Regions from separate parts of the Clostridium sp. MF28 genome, predicted to be linked through region 1. Evidence: riboswitches for the same ligand, from Rfam matches in the RefSeq annotation. Region 1 holds a riboswitch; each other region holds the start of a gene.

Region 1 (7,808 bases):
CGTCAAACATTCTTGGTTTACTGAAATAGTATCCTTGAACAACATCACATAATATTGTTCTTAAATATTCAACTTGCGATTTTTCTTCAACACCTTCTGCCACTACTTCTATCCCCAATTGATGTGATAAGTTTATTATATTCTCTACAATACATTTACTCTTAGGATTGTTCATCAAATCAATTACAAAACTCCTATCTATCTTTAGCACATCTATAGGTAATTTTGTCAAATAGTTAAGTGAAGAGTATCCCGTCCCAAAGTCATCTAAAGCAATGCTTACTCCTAATTTTTTTATCTCCTGAAGGATCTTAACGTTTCTATCAAATGATTTCATTAGCATACTTTCTGTTATTTCTACTTCTATATACTTTGGATGAATTTTATATTTCTTTATTAGTTTTTTAAAATCTGATAAAACGACATCCTCTCTGAGCTGCATTTCAGACAAATTAACTGCTATCTTAAAATTATCATTTCCCTCGTTTAAAAGACATTTCGTCTTTTTGAATACTTCTTCCAAAACAAAACTTCCAATTGGAATTATCATTTTTGAACTTTCTGCGATCGGAATAAATTCCGCCGGACTTACCATTCCAAATTCACGACTTTCCCATCTTGCTAAAGCTTCAAATCCGTTTACCAAAGAATCATCGAGTGATACTTTAGGTTGAAACATAACATATAATTCATTATTATTCAGTGCAGTTCTTAACCCTTTCTGCAAACTATAAACTCTATTTAGCTCATCAGAAAGGCTATCATCAAAAAAATCACACTCATTTTTACCATTTTTCTTTGCTTCATACATTGCTGCATCTGCATTTTTGAGTAATGTATTATAATCTATTCCGTGATCTGGAGATAGAGAAACACCAATACTTGCTGTTAAGTATATTTTTCTTCCATTCACTATATTAGGTTTTTCAAAAGACTTTGCTATAGCATTACCCAAAGTTATAATTTCTTGTATATCAATTATATTTGGCTTAAATAACAGAAAAGTATTGCCGCTATATCTTGATACTAATATATCTTCTGTAACAGATTCGACTATATTATAGCCCACTTCTTTTAACACTAAGTCTCCAAAATCATGCCCGTAGGAGTCGTTTACATATTTAAAATTATCTAAATCTATTATCAGCATCGCGGCTCTAGTATTACTATTAACAACATTTTGTAACATTTTGGCTACCGTGTTCTTGAAAAAATATTTATTAGGTAGCCCTGTAATTCTATCACTATGAATTATTGAATCTATTGTTTTATTGACCATAGATTCTTTCCAATTTTTCGTCAAAGAATCTATATCACCATATTCATTCTCTAAGTCCTTAAAGCAATAACTAGTTCCAGTAAAGTAATACTGTTCATTACTTTTAATTGACTTCCCGACAAGAATAAACTCAACAATGTTACCCCTAGGACTTTCCATCTTGTATTGTAGCTGCATTTGTTCTCTATTTATATAGTGTCTCTTTAAATCTTGAGAGAAAAAGCTTAAAACATTTTGTTTATCTTCTTCACCAACAAAATTTATAAATTGATCTAAAGTTTCATTCTTAGTATCATACTCTTCAAAAAAACTTTTCATTGTATCATCAATTATTAATTTAAGCTCTGATTGATTCCAAATTATATTAACGCCCAAAATTGGTATAGAATCAAATATTTCCTCATGATTTAATTGAAGTTCCTCCCTAATCATATATATACAATCCTTCACATAATTCTATAATTTGTACTATTCCTGTTTGTTAGAATCTTTAGATTTCTTATCATTTGCTAATGATGCTATTAAAGCTGCTGTTGCTGCTATAACAGTAATTAATTTGCCTGTCTTTTTTAAATTCATATAACATCACCTTCCTAACTTTATGAATAATTATTTATTAAGACTCTAATTCTTAAATTGATTTTCTTCTTCCTCGTATTTATATCCGATACTTATTAATATATTTATAATATCGTCTTTAGATAATTCTAAATCATCACAAAGAATATCTAATGAACCATATTGATCTCTTAATTTCATGTTTATTACACTTAACAATATGTTTGGATCACTGATCCCCATAGGATTATTTTCCATCTCTACTCTTCCTTTTCATCTATTGGTATATGGTTAATTATAGCATAGCATACATTTCCAAATTAATAAATACTTTTAGTTACTTAAGTCTACTCTTCATCGTAATAATCTAGAAAAGAATGCTTTTCTTCGCCCTTTTGCCAACCTAATATTGAATCCATACTAACATTTTCAGCTGCTTTAAAGATAGACTTTTCAACTCCGCTAAAATTCTTCTTTAATTCTTTAATAAGATCTTTTATTTCATATCTCTTATTACCTATTCTTTCAGCTGCAACCATACAAGCGCAATTCAATGGCCATATACCACTATAATTTATAAATCTTTTTATATACTCTTCCTCTATAAAATACATAGGCCTAATTAATTCTAAACCTTCAAAATTTTTAGCTTTTAATTTAGGCAACATTGTCTTAAAATTACCACCATATAAAATGTTTAGCATAGTTGTTTCAATTACATCATTATAATGATGTCCTAATGCAAGTTTATTACATCCAAATTCTTTTGCTTTTGCATAAAGAGAGCCTCTTCTCATTCTTGCACATAAATAACATGGGTAATCCTTAGCCATTTTATCAACAACATCAAAAATGCCTGATTCATACATATGAATTGGAATATTTAGATGCTCACAATTTTCTATTAGTAAATTTTTTATATCTGGATGATACCCTGGATCCATAGCTAAAAATACTAATTCAAATTTAACTTGACCATGTCTTTGCAACTCCTGAAATAATTTCGCCATAAGTATACTATCTTTTCCTCCAGAAATTCCAACAGCAATTTTATCTCCTTCTTGAATTAAATTATATTCTTTAATTGCCTTAACAAATTTTGACCAAATATGCTTTCTATAGCTTTTAATTATAGCTTTTTCAATCTCTTCTAGTGGCTTTTTTTCTCCATCTGGTATAATTCTTGGACAGCCTTTTCCTGCAATTGTACTCATTATTTCATTTCTCCTTATTATCTTAATAGTATCCAGATCATAGATACTAATTATTCTTGAATATATCTTTCTTTAAAGAGTTTATAATGAACACTTAAGATTTACAAGTGTTTTTAGGTTTTAATATTAGCTGATTTTAATTATTCGTATTTGTACTTTGATTTTCATATATCAAAGTAATGTTTCTTTAGAAAGAGATTTCACTAGTTCTTCAGGGTTTTTGTCTTTCATTAAACTAGACATTATAGCAATTCCACTTGCTCCAGCATCCAATACTTTCTTATAATTATCTTGATTTATTCCGCCTATCCCAATGACTGGAATGTCAATCTTCTTGGAAAGAGCCTCTATTTCCTTAATTCCTCTAGGAGGAAGACCTTTTTTACAATCAGTTTCAAACACATGGCCATAAATAACATAGTCTGCTCCTAATTTAGCCGCTTGTATACCTTCTTCGCAACTATGTATTGAAACGCCGATCATCTTATATATTTTATATTTATTCCCACTAAAATAAAAATTATCCACCATTTCTTTAGAATTTATTGCTCTTCCTGTGCATAACCTGTTACTAATATTTATAAAATCATTAAATGATAACTGAATTCCATCAACATTGGACTTTTTAGCAATATCTATATTGGAATTTAGTATTATTCTGATATTTGTATTTTTCAGTTCCTCTTTTACTTTCAAAACTAATATCATTAGCTCTTCACTGCTTAAATCTTTTTCTCGTATAATTAAGAAATCTAGATTAGATTCTGATATTTTTTTTATTTGATCAAAAAAGTCCCTACAAAGTTTTCTATTTGTTATTCCAATTACAGACATCTTTAGTTTATACCTCTTCTCCTAATATTAATCTAAGCGCCATATTTGCTTCATGACAAGCTGCGATACCAACCCTAGGTGCCATTAACCCCTCATTTACTTTTGCCTCATTTTTAAAGTCTCCACACATATATAGCCTTGTATTTATTTTTTTGCTAATTATTAGATTATTAGAATAATACCCTGCCATACCTGAGGCTGAAATAACCTTTGGTTTTTCTGTCTGAAGTAAAACTTCTCTAACTATCATCGCTTTATTTTCTGCGCCATCAAATGCTTCAATTACAATATCCATATCCTCAAATAAATCTTTAATGTTATCCTTATCTACATACGTATCAACAACTTCGATATTTATGAACGGATTGATTTCTAACAATATTTCTTTTAATGCATGGCATTTTTTCATTCCAATATGTCTTATAAAGTATTGTTGTCTGTTTAAATTACTAGGTTCAACCACATCAAAATCTATTATTTTTATATGTCCAACCCCAACTCTTCCCAACGCTAATGCTACTGTTGAACCAAGTCCACCAAGTCCAGCAATAGCTATCTTCGCCTTCTTAACTTTCTCATGAACCTTTGGAGTATGTCTACTTACCATTAGTGCCTCTAACTCTTCTTTTTTAGGCACCTCGCCTCTCTTAATTAAAGTAACTTTATCGCCTTCATTTAAAGAATAATCTTGTTTAATTGGAAAACCATTTAAAATAACTATATCCGCATCACTTTTTATCCTGCTTCTAACTTCAAATGCAGTAATTTCTCCCTCAATATCTATTTCTCTTTCATTTACTAAAACTTTCAAACTAATATCCCCAATCTAAATAAATTTTAAAACTTAATATATCTGTTCATTATTTACTCATTATTTTCTTATCAGTCTTTTTTCATAATTTGTACAACCAATGGGCAGAACCTCTACTTATTTGGCTTCCATAATAAATTACTAGATAATAAAAAGACTTACACTAAGGTAAGTCTTATAAATCTTCTAAAATATTTATTGCTTCCCTACGGTGGTATTAGCCACATCAGGTCAAAAGAGTTAAAGCAAATAAGCTTCTCTCAGCCAATTAAATTGGCACCCCTAGCCTTTTATACTATTCAATTTCTGTTATGGTTATATATTATCATTTTATTTCTTATAATTCAAATTTTTATGGATTAAATCCATAAATTAGATTTGTAAATTTATTCATATTTTGTATAAAAATCAACTTTTTCTAAGTTCATAGAATTAAATATAGAATCAGTAATTATTATTACTATATTTAAATTTATATTTTTAAAATATAATTGAACATTTTTTCTAACGTGGTAAAATAATATGTGTCGGTATTCAATTAGAAGCTGAACGGAAATTCGTATATATTATATATTTTTCCGAATTATATCCATATATCAAGGAATAAGAACGGAGGTACCTTATGGAAAGAGGCTATACTAAATCTAAATTTTCAGTTAGACAGATTGCAATGATCGGAATGCTTTCTGCAATTTCAATTTTCTTAGGATTAACCGGGCTTGGGTTCATACCAATTCCACCTGTAAAAGCTACTATAATGCATATCCCAGTTATTATAGGTGCGATAGTTGAAGGACCTATAGTTGGATCCCTAGTTGGATTAGTTTTTGGTTTATTCTCAATGTATCAAAATTTTACCGCTCCTGGTCCAACATCATTTATATTTTGGAATCCTATAATTGCATTAGTTCCTAGAGTCCTAATTGGAATTGTAGCATACTATGTGTATATACTTCTTAGAAAGAGATTTAAAAATCAAAGCATTAGTATTGCAATAGCATCAATCTGTGCTACATTAATTAACACTATAGGTGTTTTGGGTTTAACTTACGTATTTTACTTAGAAAGATACTCTGCTATTTTAAAGATAAATCCACAAACTGCTGGAATTGCAATTGCAACCATTGGTTTAACAAATGGAGTTCCTGAAGCTATAGTGAGTGCTGTAATATCAGTCCCTGTAATTGTAGCTATATTTAGAATTAAGAAAAAAATTTAACTAAACTCTAAACAAGTAAAATAAAATATTTTTTAAAGAATATAAATTATAAAGAGGCACTTGCTAAAAGCTGCCTCTTTTCTTGTTCTAATTATTGGTTACATATAAAACTATTATGAAGAATTAAAATATGGTATATAATACAAATATAACGATTCCTATTAACTACTCAAAAAGTTACTCACATTCTTTGATTATAATTTTCTAGAGAATAAAAATTCCTATAGATCACATTTATCTACAGGAATTTTACAAAACTTATTTTTACTAAAGTGGTTTTATTATTATTTCTTCATCTTTATTATCAATCATAACCTTAGATCCATAGCCTAGTTCGCCCTTAATTATCATCCTAGCGAGTCTATTCTCTAAAGTGTTCTGTATATATCTTTTTAACGGCCTTGCTCCATAAACCACATCATAACCTTCTCTTGCCATTATTGTTTTTGCTTTATCTGTAACTTCTATTTCGATATTTTTATCTTTTAACCTTAAACTTACTTCTCTTAAGAATATATCTATAATTTTCTTAATGCCAGACTCTGTCAAAGGTTTAAACATTATAGTATCATCTACTCTATTTAAAAATTCTGGTTTAAATCTTGATTTTAAAACACTCATTACTTTTGATTTTATTTCTTCATCAACGTGATCTTCATTAGTATTTTCTAATAAATATTCACTTCCGATATTTGAAGTCATAATTATTATAGTATTTTTAAAATCTACAGTTTTACCCTTATTATCAGTTAATCTACCATCATCTAATATTTGAAGGAATATATTAAACACATCTTCATGCGCTTTTTCAATTTCATCAAATAAAATTACGCTATATGGTTTTCTTCTTACAGCTTCTGTTAGCTGACCACCTTCATCATAACCTACATATCCTGGAGGCGCTCCAACTAATCTAGACACTGAATGCTTCTCCATATATTCCGACATATCAATTCTAATAATATTTTCTTCTGAATCAAATAAATTTCTAGCTAGTGTTTTTGCAAGCTCCGTTTTACCAACTCCTGTTGGCCCTAAGAATATAAATGATCCTATTGGTCTATTGATATCTTTAAGCCCAGCTCTTGCCCTGAGTATTGCATTAGTTACAGCTTCTATTGCCTCACCCTGGCCTATAACTCTATTACTCATATCATCTTCTAGTCTTAAAAGTTTTTCCCTTTCTCCTTCAAGTAAGTTAGTTACAGGAATTCCAGTCCATTTAGAAAGTACAGCGGATACTTCCTGCTCAGTTACTTCCTCTTTTAATAGAGCTCCCTCATAATTTTCTCTTAGTTCAATTTCTTTTTGCTTAATTTTTTCTTCTATAGCAGGAATCCTACTATATTGAATCTCAGCAACTTTATTATAATCAAAGTTTCTTTGCGCTACTTCTATTTCTCCTCTAGCATCATCTAGCTCACTTTTTAAGGTTTTAATAGCTGTGATTTGCTCTTTTTCTTTGGTATATTTTGCAGTCATTTCATCATTCTTTTCTTTTAATCCTGCAAGCTCTTTCTCTAAGTCATCTAACCTATTTTTTGAACCCTCATCTTTCTCTTTTGACAAGGCTTCTTTTTCTATTTCTAACTTAAATATTTTTCTTCTTATAACATCAAGTTCTGTTGGGAGGGAATCTATTTCAGATCTTATCATAGCTCCAGCTTCATCAATTAAATCAATTGCCTTATCAGGCATATATCTATCTTGAATATATCTGTCAGAAAGCTTTGCAGCAGCTACTATTGCTGAATCATGAATTCTAATCCCGTGATGAATTTCAAACCTTTCTTTTAATCCTCTTAGTATTGCAATTGTATCCTCTACTGTAGGTTCATCTATAATTACTGGTTGGAATCTTCTTTCTAAGGCTTTATCTTTCTCAATATATTT
Region 2 (7,808 bases), 1.7 Mb from region 1:
TCTAAGGATAAAACTTTAAATATAGAGTTGAAGGATTATATAGATGTATATATAAATAAAAATCAAATTAAGCAGGTCATATTCAATATAACTCAAAATGCTGTAACTCATACTGATAAAGAAAAAGGTGTTATAACAATTTCTACAGGTATAGAAGATTACAAAAATAAAACCTTTGCGGTTTTGAAGATATCTGATAATGGAACTGGAATACCTAAAGAGCATTTAGATAAAATATACGATAGATTTTTTAGAAGTGATTATCACAGAGCTAGGGAACAAGGGGGATATGGATTGGGTCTCTCTATAGTAAAATCAATAATTGATAGCAATCGTGGAAAAATTAGAGTAGAAAGTGAGCTTGGAGTTGGGACAACATTCTCAATATATTTAAAATTAGAAAATAAGGCAGATGAATTTGATATTTTTTGATTGTGCCCAAATAAGAAAAGATGTTACAAAATAGATTTATTATATTATTTTGTAACATCTTTTTTAGTATATATCGTTATTCTATTGATTAAAATATCAACGCATCTTTAGTTTAAGATATCGCTAAGAAAATCTGGGTGAGTAGTCTTAAATAGTTCTCAGCAAATTCTAAGCTTTAACTAAGGATACATTAAGACTTTTTTGTTATAATTCCAACAATGAGGAAATTTATATATTTTAGATAGGTGGGGATTATTATAAGTACAGTAAGTATTTTTATATTAATGATTGTGATAATAATAGTTATTTTATTTTTTATATTTGTGACTGGTAAAATTGAAAAACATGAAGCAACTAGGAGCAGTTATGCTCTTGGAACTTTGATCAACTTAAGAGCAAATGGAAATAAAGCTAAAATGGCAATAGATAAAGCGCTAGAAAGGTTAAACCAAATTGATGATAGAATGTCAGCTTTCAAAGAAAGTAGTGATATATCAAAAATAAATTTTAATGCAGGAAATAAGGGAAAGAAAGTAAATAATGATACTTATTTTGTAGTTAAAAAAGCCATAGAATACAGTAAAGTTTTAGAAGGTACTTTTGATCCTACAATAAGGCCATTAGTAAAGTTATGGAGCATAGGTACAAAAGAAGAAAAAGTTCCAGAAAAATCTCAAATAGAGAAAACAGTAAAACTTGTAAATTACAATGATGTTATTTTTGATGACAAAAATAATTCAATAATGCTAAAACATGATAAGCAAGCTTTAGATGTCGGAGGTATTGCAAAAGGATTTGCAGCTGATGAAGTAAGAGATATTTTTTATCAGTATAATATTAAAAGTGCATTAATTGATTTAGGTGGAAACATTTTTGCTCTTGGAAGTAAGGAAGACGGTTCAGCTTGGAAAGTTGGAATTCAAAACCCATTTAAGCCTAGGGGAGAATTTATAGGAATATTAAGCGTAAAAAATAAATCAATAGTAACCTCAGGCAATTATGAAAGATATTTTATAAAAGATGGAAAGAGATTTCATCATATAATTGACCCTAAAACAGGATACCCATCTGAAAGCAAAATTATAAGTGCAACTATTATATCAGATAATTCAATTGAAGGAGATGGCTTATCAACTGGTGTTTATATAATTGGTATTGATAAAGCTATGAAGATTATAGAAACTATAGAGGGCATTGACGCTATATTTATTACAGAAGATAAGAAAATATATAAAACATCAGGTATTGATGAAAGTATTTTTACATTAACAGATAGTGAATTTTTTTAGCCATTGTGTCTGGAGCTAAATATAGAGGTAAGGGCATAATTGAGGAAATAAGAAAGCTTTAAATCAAGCAAAATGATAAGAAGAGATAATACCGATTGAAACAAACCTCGTTAAGTTGGAATATAACTTATTAGCAGGGATAAATTCAATTTGTACTATCTTTTTTTAGTTAGATTTTTCGTACAATTTAGCCTTTTCCTTAATTCTAAAATGTTTTAATTGCCATTTCTCAGCGAATTCTCAGCTTAGATTAAGGGCACATTAAGGTTCTATTGCTATAATTCACTTAATTAAAGAAATTGCAATAGCAGATAATGAAGTGAAAATAATATTTCTATTGGAAATTAATTGGAAAAATATGATTGATGATAATTAACATAAAAAATTATTATTGCTAAATATAGAGAGTTAGAAAAGGGGAAAGAAACATGGCAAGTAAAATAAAAAAATCGCAGATTATAAGGCATATTATACAATTGATTGCATTTATTCTGTTACCAGGTCTTTATTCAATGACATTCAGTGAAGTAAAAACTGTATATCAAATGATTATCAATGGTAATGTTAACTTTTTGGAAGCATTACCAAGCTTAATAGAATTTATAGCTATTATGCTTTTGACTATAGTATTAGGAAGATGGTTCTGCGGTTGGATATGTGCATTTGGTGCATATAATGACTTAATATATTTTATATCAAAAAAAATATTCAAAATAAAGTTTAGAGTAGATGAAAAAGTTGATTCTATACTTAAGTATTTCAAATATTTAGTATTACTTTTTATAATAGCTATTTCATGGACTATAGGAAGCAGTATACTGGAAAGCACAAGCCCTTGGGATGTATTTGGTCAAATAACTGATGTATCTACTATTTTTTCGAATTTACTTGTTGGATTGATATTTTTAATATTAATCACAATAGGATCAGCGTTTATTGAGAGGTTTTTCTGCAGATATCTATGCCCTTTAGGTGCAATATTCTCTATTATTTCTAAGATTGGAATAGTTAAGATTAATAAGCCAAAAGCTGATTGTGGTAAATGTAGAGCCTGCACAATGAATTGTTCAATGGGGTTACCGCTCTATAAGGTAAATTGTGTCAAAGGTGGAGATTGTATAAATTGCTTAAAATGTACTGAAGTATGTTACAGAAATAATGCTAATGTAAATGTACTTGGAAGAGATTTAGATGCTAAGTTAACAGGATCAGTAGCTATGGCTACATTTTTAGGTATATATGGATTCACTAACTTCGCCGGCAATGCAGTAACTAAATCTGGAATTGCAGCTAAGAGTAATGCAGTTTCAAGCAATTTAAATTCACAAACAGAATCTGCACCAGAAAGTTCAAAATTAAATCATGAAACTACAAGTTCAAATACAGTTCAAAATAATGCAAGTGAATATAAAGATGGGACATACACAGGAAGTGGAACAGGATATAGAGGAGGAACAACTAAGATTTCTGTAACTGTGTCTGATGGAAAAATATCAAGTATACAAGCTATATCCAATCAAGATACTCCAAAGTTTTATCAAAGAGCAGAGGGTACTATAATTAAGAGTATAATTTCAAAACAATCAACATCAGTGGATACTGTATCTGGAGCAACTTATAGTTCGAAGGGTATCATGAGTGCGGTAACAAATGCTTTGAATGAAGCAAAATAATAAAATATACTTGACGTTTGAAACTTAATGGTATAACCTTTAAATTGTGAAAGAAAATTTTGTAATTGAATAACTAGGGGAGCTAATATTTTGGCTGAGATTGGAAAGATTGATTTCCTAGACTCTTATAACCTGATTTGGATAATACCAGCGTAGGGAAGTATATTAATATTATTTGTGTAAGTATTGATATGATTTGTGCATGATTTATTGATGTATCCCTTGTGGATACATTTTTTTTATGCAAAATAATTAACTTCTTTTAAGGTTAATCAATTTAAACGTCATTGTAAAGGTGATTTAGTAAATTTATTTCACATTAAAAAGTAAGTTTATTGATTTTATTATTAAAGGAGTGAATTTTAATGAAAGAAAAGAGTAAAGCACAGAAGATGGCGTTAAGTGGCGTGTTAATCGGTATTTCTGTTATTTTTGGAACATTTTCAATACCGATTGGAGCTGCTAAAATATCTCCAATACAACATTTCGTGAATGTAGTTGGAGCAATAACACTTGGGCCAGTATATGCTCTTATGAATGCATTTGTGACATCTCTAATAAGAAATTTTATGGGAACAGGAAGTTTATTGGCCTTTCCAGGAAGCATGGTAGGAGCATTACTTGCAGGAATTCTTTATAAAAAATTTAGAAAGCCAGGTATTGCAGTAATTGGAGAAATAATTGGAACTGGAATATTAGGAGCATTATTAGCTTATCCTATAGCTACAATGGTGTTAGGAAAACAAGTTGCGGTTTTTGTATATGTTGTTCCGTTTATATCAAGTTGCAGTGTTGGAGCGATTATAGCGTACTTTTTTATAAAAGTTCCTGTCATTAAAAAAATACTAGTAGATAATGAGTTTCAAGTAAAGGGAGAAGCAACTAATAACATAGATAAGATTTAAATGAAATATTATAGGTGAAAGGATGAGTTTATGTTTAGAGCATTAACTATTGCAGGATCGGATACTTGTGGAGGAGCAGGAATTCAAGCGGATTTAAAAGCTTTCTCGGCAAATGGAGTATATGGAATGAGCGTTATCACAGCGGTAACGGCTCAAAATACTATGGGGGTTTTTGGAATTCAAGATATAAATCCTGAAATGATTGAATCTCAGATAGATGTTATTTTTGAAGATATAAGAGTAGATGCTATAAAAATAGGAATGGTTTCTAAAATTGAATCTATAAAAGCTATATCAAAATCTTTGAGAAAAGTTGATAAACTACCAGTGATAGTTCTAGATCCAGTTATGATTTCTAAAAGTGGATTTAATCTGTTATCGAAGGATTCAAAAGATACTTTAGTTAAGGAATTATTTCCATTAGCAACATTAATAACTCCTAATTTACCAGAGGCAGAAGAAATTTTAGGGATGAAAATAGAAAACTTAGATGAAATGAAGGAAGCGGCCTTGAAACTTAAAGAACTTGGTCCGAAGGCAGTTTTAGTTAAAGGGGGGCATTTAGAAGGGGAAGCAACAGACTTGTTATATGATGGAAATAACTTTCTTGTTCTAAAGCAAGAAAGAATAAATACTACCCATACTCATGGAACAGGATGTACTTTATCTTCAACTATAGCAGCAAATTTGGCTAAGAATATGACAATAGAGGAAGCGGTTAGAAGTGGTAAAGAATATATAACATGTGCAATCGAACATGGTTTTGAGCTTGGTAAAGGTGTAGGCCCTACTAACCATTTTTACGAGCTATATAAGAAAGCAGGAATGATTGAATAATACTATAGAACTCAAGTTAAATTTTATAACTAATAAATTAAATAATAATGGTATGAGGAGAGGGAAAGAAATGAATTATAAAACACAAATGGAAGCAGCTAAAAAAGGTATAGTTACAAAGGAAATGAAAATAGTAGCGGAAAAAGAAAGAATTTCAGAAGAAAAATTAATGAAACTTGTTGCAGAAGGTAAAGTAGCTATACCGGCTAATATCAACCATAAATCACTTAGCCCTGAGGGGATTGGTGATGGATTAAGAACAAAGATAAATGTAAACTTAGGGATATCAGGAGATTCGGTTGATTATTGCAGAGAGATGGAAAAAGTAAAAATGGCAGTTGATTTTGGTGCAGAAGCAATAATGGATTTAAGTAATTATGGGAAGACTCAAGAGTTCAGGGAAAAGCTTATAGAATATTCTCCAGCTATGATAGGAACAGTTCCTATGTATGATGCAATTGGATACCTTGAAAAAGATCTTTTAGATATAAAAGCTAAAGATTTTCTTGACGTGGTGTTAGCTCATGCTAAAGCTGGGGTTGATTTTGTTACTATTCATGCAGGAATAAATAAAAGAACAGTTTCGATATTTAAAGAAGATAAGAGAAGATTAAATATAGTATCAAGAGGTGGGTCATTGCTATTTGCATGGATGGAGATGACAGGAAATGAGAATCCATTTTATGAATACTATGATGAATTACTTGATATACTAAGAGAATATGATGTAACAATAAGTCTTGGAGATGCTATGAGACCTGGCTGTATTGATGATTCAACAGATGCTGGACAAATTACAGAACTTATAGAGTTAGGATTATTAACAAAAAGAGCTTGGGAAAAAGATGTACAAGTTATGATAGAAGGACCAGGTCATATGGCAATGAATGAGATTGCAGCTAATATGCAAATTGAAAAAAGATTATGCCATGGGGCACCTTTCTATGTACTAGGCCCTCTTGTTACAGATATTGCACCTGGGTATGATCATATAACTTCAGCCATTGGTGGCGCTATTGCAGCAACACATGGAGCCAATTTCCTTTGCTATGTAACACCAGCTGAGCATTTAAGACTTCCTGATTTATCTGATGTTAGAGAAGGAATTATTGCATCGAAAATTGCAGCTCATGCAGCAGACATTGCTAATGGACTTCCAGGGGCTAGAGATAGAGATAATGCAATGGCAGATGCTCGTCAAAAACTTGATTGGGAAGAGATGTTCAAGATTGCTATTGATGGGAAAAAGGCTAGAGAATATTTTGAAAGTGTACCACCAGAAGATATGCATAGCTGTTCTATGTGCGGGAAAATGTGTGCAGTAAGAACAACTAACAGAATTTTAAATGGCGATAAAGTGGAGCTTCTTGACCAGAAATAAGATTTATATGAGGTATAATTATATATGTTGCAGTTGAATTTCTATAGTATTATTTTTATTGAGTACTTAGTTTACTAGAATTTTAAATGCAAGTTCATAATTGCAACATAGATATCAAGCAAAAGAAACTTGAAAAATTTTTACTTTTGAGAGGAGGTATTTTAGTAAGGATCATTAAAGAATGAATTCTTACTAAAAGATATTTATGAGTAATGAAATATCAATTAAAATAGGAAGTTTATTAAATGAAGTTAGGAATAAGAAACCACTTGTGCATAATATAACAAATTATGTTACAGTTAATGATTGTGCGAATATTTTACTTGCAATAGGTGCATCACCAATTATGGCTGATGATATAAAAGAAGCAGCGGATATTACTAAGATTTCATCTGCCCTTGTAATAAATATTGGAACATTAAATGAGCGAACTATTGAATCTATGATTGCATCTGGTAAGAAAGCAAATGAATTAAATATTCCAGTCGTTTTTGATCCAGTTGGAGCAGGAGCATCAGAATTTAGAAATTCAACAACAAAGAGATTATTAGAAGAAGTGAAAATAAGTGTTTTACGTGGAAATATGTCTGAGATTAAATTTATAAGCGGATTAGGCTCTACAACTAAGGGAGTTGATGCCTCAGAAAATGACGCAAGAACAGGAAATGATGAGGGAATAGATGTAGCTAAAAACTTAGCTAAAAAACTTCAGTGTACTGTAGCCATTACAGGTGCAACAGATATTATATCTGATGGAGAAAGAGTAGTTATACTTGAAAATGGAACTAAGATGTTATCTAACGTCACAGGAACAGGCTGCATGACAACTGCATTAATTGGAGCGTTTTGTGGGGCAGGTTCAGATTATTTTATAGGAGCAGTTTCTGGTATCATTTCAATGGGAATATCGGGTGAAATTGCTTTGGATAAAGCAGGGAAGATTGGAACAGGAAGTTTTCATATTGCAATTATAGATGCCATAAGCAATTTGACTTCTAATATCATTGAAAAGATGAATAAGATAAAGGAAATATAATAAACAATGTTTGCGTGTATATCATTGAAATGAAATACACGCATTAATGTGTGAACTTATCTAAAATATAATATGAAGGAGAGAGGAGTTTCATGAAACCTAAAATAGATTATAGTATCTACCTTGTAACAGATAGAGATTTAATGAGTACAGAAACTTTAGAAGAAGCTGTGGAAAAAGCTATAATTGGAGGATGTACATTAATTCAATTAAGAGAAAAAGATTGTTCATCACTCGACTTCTATAATACAGCTG
Region 3 (7,808 bases), 1.6 Mb from region 1:
CTTTTTGATCTACTAAAGCTTTTATGATTTCAGAAAATCTAGGCAAAATAAAATTCGGCACCTTAAAATATGGTATTATAAATTCCCATGACAAAATTATAATTATCAAAAATATTAAAGGAAATATATAGTCTTTAATTTTTTTCATTCTATATCCCCCCTTTATTTTCTTCTAAGGAGTCAAGAACATTTAAAATATCTCTTTTTAGCTCAATAAACTCACTAGAAAGTGTGGTCTCATAATTCCTTGGTCTTTCAATATTTACATCTATAGATTTTAAATTTCTATATGGAAGCTCCGTACAAATAAGAATTCTATCTGATAAAAGCAAAGCTTCCTCTATATCATGAGTTATCATAAACACAGTATTACTTTGTCTTTGACAAAGATCTAAAAGCCATGACTGCATCTTTCTTCTTGTTAACGCATCTAGAGAAGAAAATGGCTCATCCAATAAAATTATGGAAGGATTATTTACTATTGCTCTTAAAAATGAAGCTCTCTGCCTCATACCACCTGATAATTCATGTGGATAATATTTCTCGGTGCCCTTAAGTCCAAAATCTTCAAAGTATGTAGCTGCCACTTTTCTAGCTTCTTTCTTACTATAACCATTTAATTCAAGTCCAACTGCTGTATTGTCGAGAATATTTCTCCATGGCATTAAGGAATCTTTTTGAGGCATATATCCTATAATATTTTTATTGCCATCTTTTAATATATTTATATTACCCTTTTGCGGCTTTAATAGTCCTAAAATTAATCGAAAAAGGGTACTTTTGCCTGTGCCACTAGGTGCAATAATTGTGACAAATTCATTTTTATTTATATCAAAAGATAAATCATCTACTATTAATTTTCCAGAATCCTTATATCCAAAGGATAAATTATTAATTTCCAATGCTTTCATCTAAATAACCCAACTTTCCTTTTTGTAGCAGCCATCCCAAAACATATATTCATATTTTGAAGATATAATGAAAATCTCTTCTAATTTTTCAAGCTGTCTTTCTGGAAGCCCTTCTGCTAGTTTATCCATAAGTTTTATGCACCAATCATTTTCCTTATTATATTCTTCAGTTGCATATGTAAGTATCCATTCCCTGTAAAGTGGATGCTCTAATGCCTTACTATTATTTGCTAAGGTTTTGCCAATAAATGCATAGCTCCACATACATGGAAGTAATGCTGCTACTAGTTCTGCTAAAGATCCTTCTGATGATACCTGAAGCATAAATTTTGTGTATGACAAATTACTTGCATTTGGCTTTGTAGCCTCTAATTCTTCCTTAGTTATTCCAAACTTCTTAGCATATTCAGTATGTGCATCCATTTCAATATTTACTATAGCATTTGCACATTTAGCAAAGGCTTGTATATCTTCTAATGAATCTGCCTTAACCATCCCTAATGCAAAAAGCTTTATATAATCTATTAGATAAACATAATCCTGCTTAACGTAAAAGCAAAACTTATCTTCCTTTAAAGTCCCCTTACTAAGTTCCTTAAGAAAAGGATGCTCCAGGCACGCTTCCCAAATAGGTTTACCTTTCAATAATAATCTTTGTGAAAATTGCATAAAAAAACTCCTTTCAAACAGTACTAAAATACCATTGAAAAGAGTTAATAATCTAATTAAATTGTAAATCTACTATCTTTAGATTTAACTTTATATTATCTTATAACTTCCCTTCGCTGGCATTACCCAGTGCAGGTTCAAAGGGTCTGAAAACTCATCTCAGCCATTCTGGCTCCCCTAGTACTCGTCTAAATTTTATACTCTAAATGTAAGAATGTCAATTAAAATTTACACTCAAATCAATATATAGATAAACCAACTAATACCTGAACTTATGCATATAGCTCGCCGAAATAAGGATTATGCTGTTATTCCAGTTTCTAAGGAATTATGATGGATGATCCCAAGATTACAAGTTGCACCCAAGATTCTAGCATCAAAGGCAAGCTTTGAACTAGCATACTTGAAACAACTTATAATCTAGGAATCAGAGCCATCAAATTCCTAATGAAACATTTCATAAAAGCATAATTCTTATTTCTAGTTGGGATATATTTCATAGTATAAATCTAACTTATAATTGGTTTATCCATATAGATGCCCAGACTTATTATGTGAACACATTTCCATACTTACTATATATGAATTATTATCTTAACTAGAAATCATAAATATATTTGTGGAGAAAACATTTGAAAATAAGCTGCTAAGATTCTTAAGCAGAGAACTCAAATCTACGATTTGATGTGAATCGCTTACTCAGTGAACGAATGTAAGTCGAGTTTCCTCTAACGGTTGTTCCGCTTTAGCTTGTGAAGTGAGAGTCCAAAATTTTCTTTTGGTTTCTCGAACTTCCTCAGCGAATGTAATGAGTCGAGCTTCCCTAGGAAAGTGGGAGCATGCTAAAGTGGTGAAACCTGCAACTTAGAATCTTCAGCGATATTTTCATGGCTTTTCGGAACAAAATATTTATGATTTCGGCAAGCTATCGCATAAGTCTAATTTATAAGACAATCTTGTTTAGCTATATATATCTGAAAACTCAATATTAATATTTTCAACCTTAGATTGGTTTGCATAACCATTCTTGCTTTTCTTACCTTCATCTTCTGGAACTATCTTAACAGGAAGACATATAATAAACTCTGTACCTTCTCCATAAACACTTTTTACTTCTATTGTTCCTTCGTGCATCTCAACTAAAGCTTTAACTATAGATAGCCCAATTCCGCTGCCTTCATGGCTTCTATTTAATAATCGTTCTACCTGCTTAAATCGTTGGAAAAGCTGCGATACTTTTTCCTCTGGAATTCCCCTTCCTGTATCTTTTACAGATATAACTATATGATCATCCATATCATATAAATTAACACTTATTTTGTCTCCTGGTTCAGTGAATTTAGTAGCATTGGAAATTAGATTAAGCAAAATTCTTTCTAGCTTTTCTTCATCAAAAGCCATAATTTTTTCTTCATTATCTGTATCAAATATTATTGTCCTAGACATATATTCTACATATTCAGCAGTTGACTGTGTTATATCCTCTACAACTTGTACTATATTGCCGTTTTTCAATTCTAGTTTCATATAACCTGAATCAATCTTTGTTATATCTATAAGATTATTCACCAATCTTACCAACCTATAACAGTTTTGCTTTATACTATTTGTATAATTCTTCATTTTCTCAGTATTTAAATTTTCATCTCTATTTATAAGTACATTAAATAACTGAGCTGTTGAAAATATAATATTTAATGGTGTCCTTAACTCATGTGACATATTAGCTATAAATTCTGTTTTTAATTTTTCATACTGCACAGTTTCTTCTAATAGCCTTTTATTTTCTGCTATCATATCATTAAAACTATTTGCTAAAACTCCTATTTCATCCTTACTATCTATATTGCATCGTATTGTCAAATCGCCTTTACCTGCTATCTCCATACAGGATTTCAACTTGTTAATAGGCTTAACTAATGTATTAGCTAAAAATAATGCTATAATTCCGCCTAAAACAATAATTATCCCCCCAGTAGCTATTGTGGTCGTCAAAATTGATTTTGCTGAAGAGTTTAATTCCTCATAATCTGCTGTGGTAACTACATACCAATGCCAAGCTTCAAAATACTGATAATATCCAATCTTTTTAACTCCGTTATAAGTGTATTCAATCATTCCACTTTTTTCAGTATGCATTTTTTGAACAAAATCGTAATCACTTACATTCTTCCCACTATCAGATGGATGAAGAATTACATTTCCTTCAGAATCTAGTACGTACGCATATCCAGTCTTTCCTAATTTAATATTACTTAATGTCTTATCTAAATAATCATTACTAATTTTATTTCCTAACCCTATTGCCCCTATTACTTTTTTATCTTTATCTAATAATGGCTTCATTCTTGTTAAATATCCAATTCCTTCTATCCTAATATCGCCAATATATTCTTCATTATTTAGTGTCTTTTTATAAGCTTCAGTATCACTTGAAATATATGTACCTAATATCCTATTACCATTATTAAATACAGTAGTAGAAACCCTTATTAGTTTATCATCTTGTAATAAAAACATTGTTGCTATAGTACCTGTTGATTGTTTTAGTTTATCAACTATAGTATTATCTAAGGATATTCTTTGATTTCCTGAATATAAAACTGGTAAGTTAAAATCTCCAACTTTTACGATTTCATTGTAATCAACTCTCATATCAGCTAAATTGTTTAATACGTTATTTGCAAAATTTAAATCTCCATAAGATTTCTCAGTAAGCAAATCATTTCTCACACTCAAAGTTGTAATAATTGATTCCGTTAAACGCTGACTTTTTTCGTTTACCTCTTTAAAAACTGCTTTATTAGATTTATTCCCAATTAACAACCCCAATACACTTACAGCAAATACAATTAAGATCAAATAGCTAACGATAAGCTTATATTTTATTCTCATTTCAAAACACTTCTCCCTAGTTAATTATGTTTATTAACACTAAAATCAAATACAACCATAATATACATAGCTATTTGATTTATTGTATATCCGGATAATTATACCACAGGTACAATGTTTTTTGAAATATTATTATCTCTCTAAAATATATTTATAAAAAATAAGAAGTATCATTTTGATACTTCTTAACATAAACCTTAATTAACCTATGGTTCTAGCCTTTTCAATGCTTCTACATCAATGTCTTCACTATAATCGACTCCATCAATTTCAAAACCATTTAACTGCATAAATTCCTTTTTATATCCGTCATAATCCGATAATATTTTAAAGTTATCTGGAGTTATTTTTTCCCACAATTCATTAACTTCACTTTGTACATCTTCCCTAAGTTCCCAATCATCCATTCTTAATCTTCCACTATCATCAAATTCAATTGGGTTTTCTGTATATATTTTATCAGCAAACATTCTTTGCATCTGCATAATGCAATTTTCATGTAAACTCTTTTCTTTCATTACTTTATATAATACCGCTGCATATAATGAGAAAGAAGGGATATATGCACTCGCCTTAGTAACAATTGCTTTATTTACAGAAACAAAAGCCTTTCCATTAATCTTCTTTTTCCACTCTTTATCTATTTGAAGTGCAGAATTCTCAAGATGGCGTTTAGCCTCTCCTATTGTACCTTCCCTATAAATTTTATATGTTCTTGATGCTCCTATATATGAATACGAAATTGTTATAGCATTATCAGAGAGACAATCATTTTCAAGAAGTAGTTTACACCACTCACTCCAATCTTCACCTCCCATTACTTTTTTTGTTGCTTCTATCTCTTTATCAGTTGCTGAATTAACTTTAGTCGTAACAAGTTCATCTTTCTCCATATCAATTGTCGGCCCCTGAAATTCTCCAGATGTAGTTTTTAAAGTTGAATCATATATATTACCTGTCTTAGGATCCTTTCTTCTTGGTGATGCTAAACTATAAATGAGTAAATCAATCTTTCCAAACTCATCCTTTATATATTTCATAACATTTTCTTTAACTTCATCTGAAAATGCATCTCCAATAAAGTTTTTTGCAATTAGTCCTTCCTTTTCTGCGAACTCTTTAAAAAATATATTATTATACCAACCTGCTGTTCCAGTTCTCCTATCTGTAATTCCTGTTTCAAACGAAACTCCAATTGTATCAGCTTTTGCTCCACCAAAGGCTAAAGAAATTCTTGTAGCAAGACCAAAACCTGATGATGCTCCAATAATCAGAACTTTTTTAGGACCATGAAATTGCTTTGAATTCTTACAGTATTCGATTTGGTTTAGTACTTCTTTTCTACATCCATATGGATGGCTTGTTTTCGCTATTCCCTTAATTAATTCAGGTTTAAATATCATTCTATATCCTCCATTTATAAAATCTTCTTTGGCTAGTCTTTGTAAATCTTCGATAATATACTCTCCAGCGAATCACTTAAATATTTTTGATATTTCTTATTAGTTATATGAATCTCTATTTCATTCTTCTTTAGTATATCCACTAAGATTTTGTTTTTGGCATTTAAATCTGCCACTGCGAGAACAAGGTTTGCGATAATATTTTGCATATCTGAATTTTTACCCCTGTATTTCTCAATTATTTCTTTAACACCCATATAATCACCCCCTGATACAATAAATTATAAAAATATCAGTGATTATATTCCAAATTTTATAAATATATATTTTCAATTCACATTTCACAATTTTCAATTTTCAATTTTCAATTTTCAATTCGCAATTCACGATTAGCAATTCATAATTTACAATGCGCAATTAATGCTAAAATTCTTGCAATACTTTTAGAATTATAATGAAAAGTTATTTTTCCAATATATATTATTTCCCCTAATGCACCTTGATAGCAATACGCTATTTGTAACCATTTTACATTTTATTTTCTATAATAAACATTAGTTAAGCATAAACTTCATTTATATAAAAATTTAGGCATTAAAAACTATCTTAATATATGAGATAATTTAACCATTAAAATCCATGTATATCCGTTTTCTTTATGTCAAGTTCCTGAAACATGCTCGATATGATTCCCTTATATTCCTGCAAACTATTAGTCTTTCTTATCTTCTTAGCATATTTATCACTATTAGAAAACATATGTATCATATAAAACCACAATTCCTTCATTTTAAATAAGACATTTCTATCACCTGAAAGAACTTCTTCATATCCTGTGCAGACTTTATCATGAAATGACTTCATTAACTCTTTATCCATAACACGATTGGTCTTAATTTCTTCAATCAAGCCCGGATTTGCAATAAGTCCTCTACCAAGCATTACTGTTTCAAGCTTCGGATAAGCTTCTGACAATTTCTTATAATCTTCTATATTAAAAATATCACCATTATAACAAACGGGATTTTTACTTAATGCTAATGCATCCTTAAACATTTCCATGTTCGGCTTATTTTTATAAAAGTCTGTCTGAATTCTCGGATGAATTATAAGCTCCTCTAAAGGATATTTATTAAAGATTTCAATTAACTCATAAAATTCATCTGGCGAATCCTTTCCTATTCTTGTCTTTATTGAAATTTTGGTTGATGCATTTGAAAAGATATCTTCTAAAAATTCATCAAGCTGCTTTCTTTGTGCAAGAAATCCTGATCCCTTATACTTTGCAACAACAGTGCCAGATGGACATCCTAAATTTAAATTAACTTCATCATATCCAAATTTACTCAACTGATTTACAGTATCAATGAAATACTCAGAATTATTAGTGAGTATCTGAGGAATAACATTGATTCCTTCATTATGCTCAGGCAACACGTCGTTTAGCTCTCTAGAAGTAAAACCTTTATTCTTAGTTGGTGATATAAATGGCATAAAGTACTTATCAATTTGTCCAAAAAAAGTTTCATATGCATTCCTATATACATATCCAGTAACACCTTCTAATGGTGCAAAATAATATTTCATATCATGAATCTCCTCATTAAGTAAGTAATTTCACCTTTATTGTATCCAACAAATACATTTTTGTATATAGATATATCAGCTATAATCCATACTTATGTGTATAGCTCGCCGAAATCATAAATATTTTGATTCCGAAAAGCTATGAAAATATCGCTGAAGGTTCTAAGCAGCAGGTTGTATCCAATTTAGCATGCTCCAACTTTCAGTTTGACAAGCTAAATTGGAACAACCTACAGCAAAGAACCTTTAACAGCTCATTTTCAAATGTTTTCTTCACAAATATATTTATGATTTCTAGTGAAGATATGACTTTAAGTCTTAGCAACTTTGTAAAAATATTCAT

The links. Region 1 has a riboswitch for thiamine pyrophosphate ahead of thiF (sulfur carrier protein ThiS adenylyltransferase ThiF). Riboswitches for the same ligand answer to the same signal wherever they lie in the genome.
Region 2: another riboswitch for thiamine pyrophosphate. It lies ahead of thiW (energy coupling factor transporter S component ThiW); the one in region 1 lies ahead of thiF (sulfur carrier protein ThiS adenylyltransferase ThiF).
Region 3: another riboswitch for thiamine pyrophosphate. It lies ahead of tenA (thiaminase II); the one in region 1 lies ahead of thiF (sulfur carrier protein ThiS adenylyltransferase ThiF).

Annotation. Positions count from the first base shown of each region.
Region 1 is NZ_CP014331.1:4,133,955-4,141,762, reverse strand. It holds gene AXY43_RS18240 (putative bifunctional diguanylate cyclase/phosphodiesterase) at 1-1,711, opposite strand, end outside; gene AXY43_RS18235 (DUF4250 domain-containing protein) at 1,904-2,095, opposite strand; gene AXY43_RS18230 (tRNA 2-thiocytidine(32) synthetase TtcA) at 2,185-3,051, opposite strand; gene AXY43_RS18225 (thiamine phosphate synthase) at 3,223-3,885, opposite strand; gene thiF (sulfur carrier protein ThiS adenylyltransferase ThiF) at 3,893-4,696, opposite strand; TPP riboswitch at 4,883-4,990, opposite strand; gene AXY43_RS18215 (ECF transporter S component) at 5,319-5,915, shown strand; gene clpB (ATP-dependent chaperone ClpB) at 6,183-7,808, opposite strand, start outside.
Region 2 is NZ_CP014331.1:2,468,104-2,475,911, reverse strand. It holds gene AXY43_RS10840 (sensor histidine kinase) at 1-432, shown strand, start outside; gene AXY43_RS10835 (FAD:protein FMN transferase) at 717-1,721, shown strand; gene AXY43_RS10830 (4Fe-4S binding protein) at 2,150-3,394, shown strand; TPP riboswitch at 3,460-3,570, shown strand; gene thiW (energy coupling factor transporter S component ThiW) at 3,760-4,299, shown strand; gene thiD (bifunctional hydroxymethylpyrimidine kinase/phosphomethylpyrimidine kinase) at 4,330-5,136, shown strand; gene thiC (phosphomethylpyrimidine synthase ThiC) at 5,207-6,517, shown strand; gene thiM (hydroxyethylthiazole kinase) at 6,723-7,553, shown strand; gene thiE (thiamine phosphate synthase) at 7,646-7,808, shown strand, end outside.
Region 3 is NZ_CP014331.1:5,770,947-5,778,754, reverse strand. It holds gene AXY43_RS25540 (ABC transporter permease) at 1-148, opposite strand, end outside; gene AXY43_RS25535 (ABC transporter ATP-binding protein) at 150-911, opposite strand; gene tenA (thiaminase II) at 912-1,580, opposite strand; TPP riboswitch at 1,672-1,769, opposite strand; gene AXY43_RS25525 (Cache 3/Cache 2 fusion domain-containing protein) at 2,541-4,475, opposite strand; gene fabV (enoyl-ACP reductase FabV) at 4,682-5,878, opposite strand; gene AXY43_RS25515 (hypothetical protein) at 5,911-6,135, opposite strand; gene AXY43_RS25510 (tRNA dihydrouridine synthase) at 6,509-7,465, opposite strand.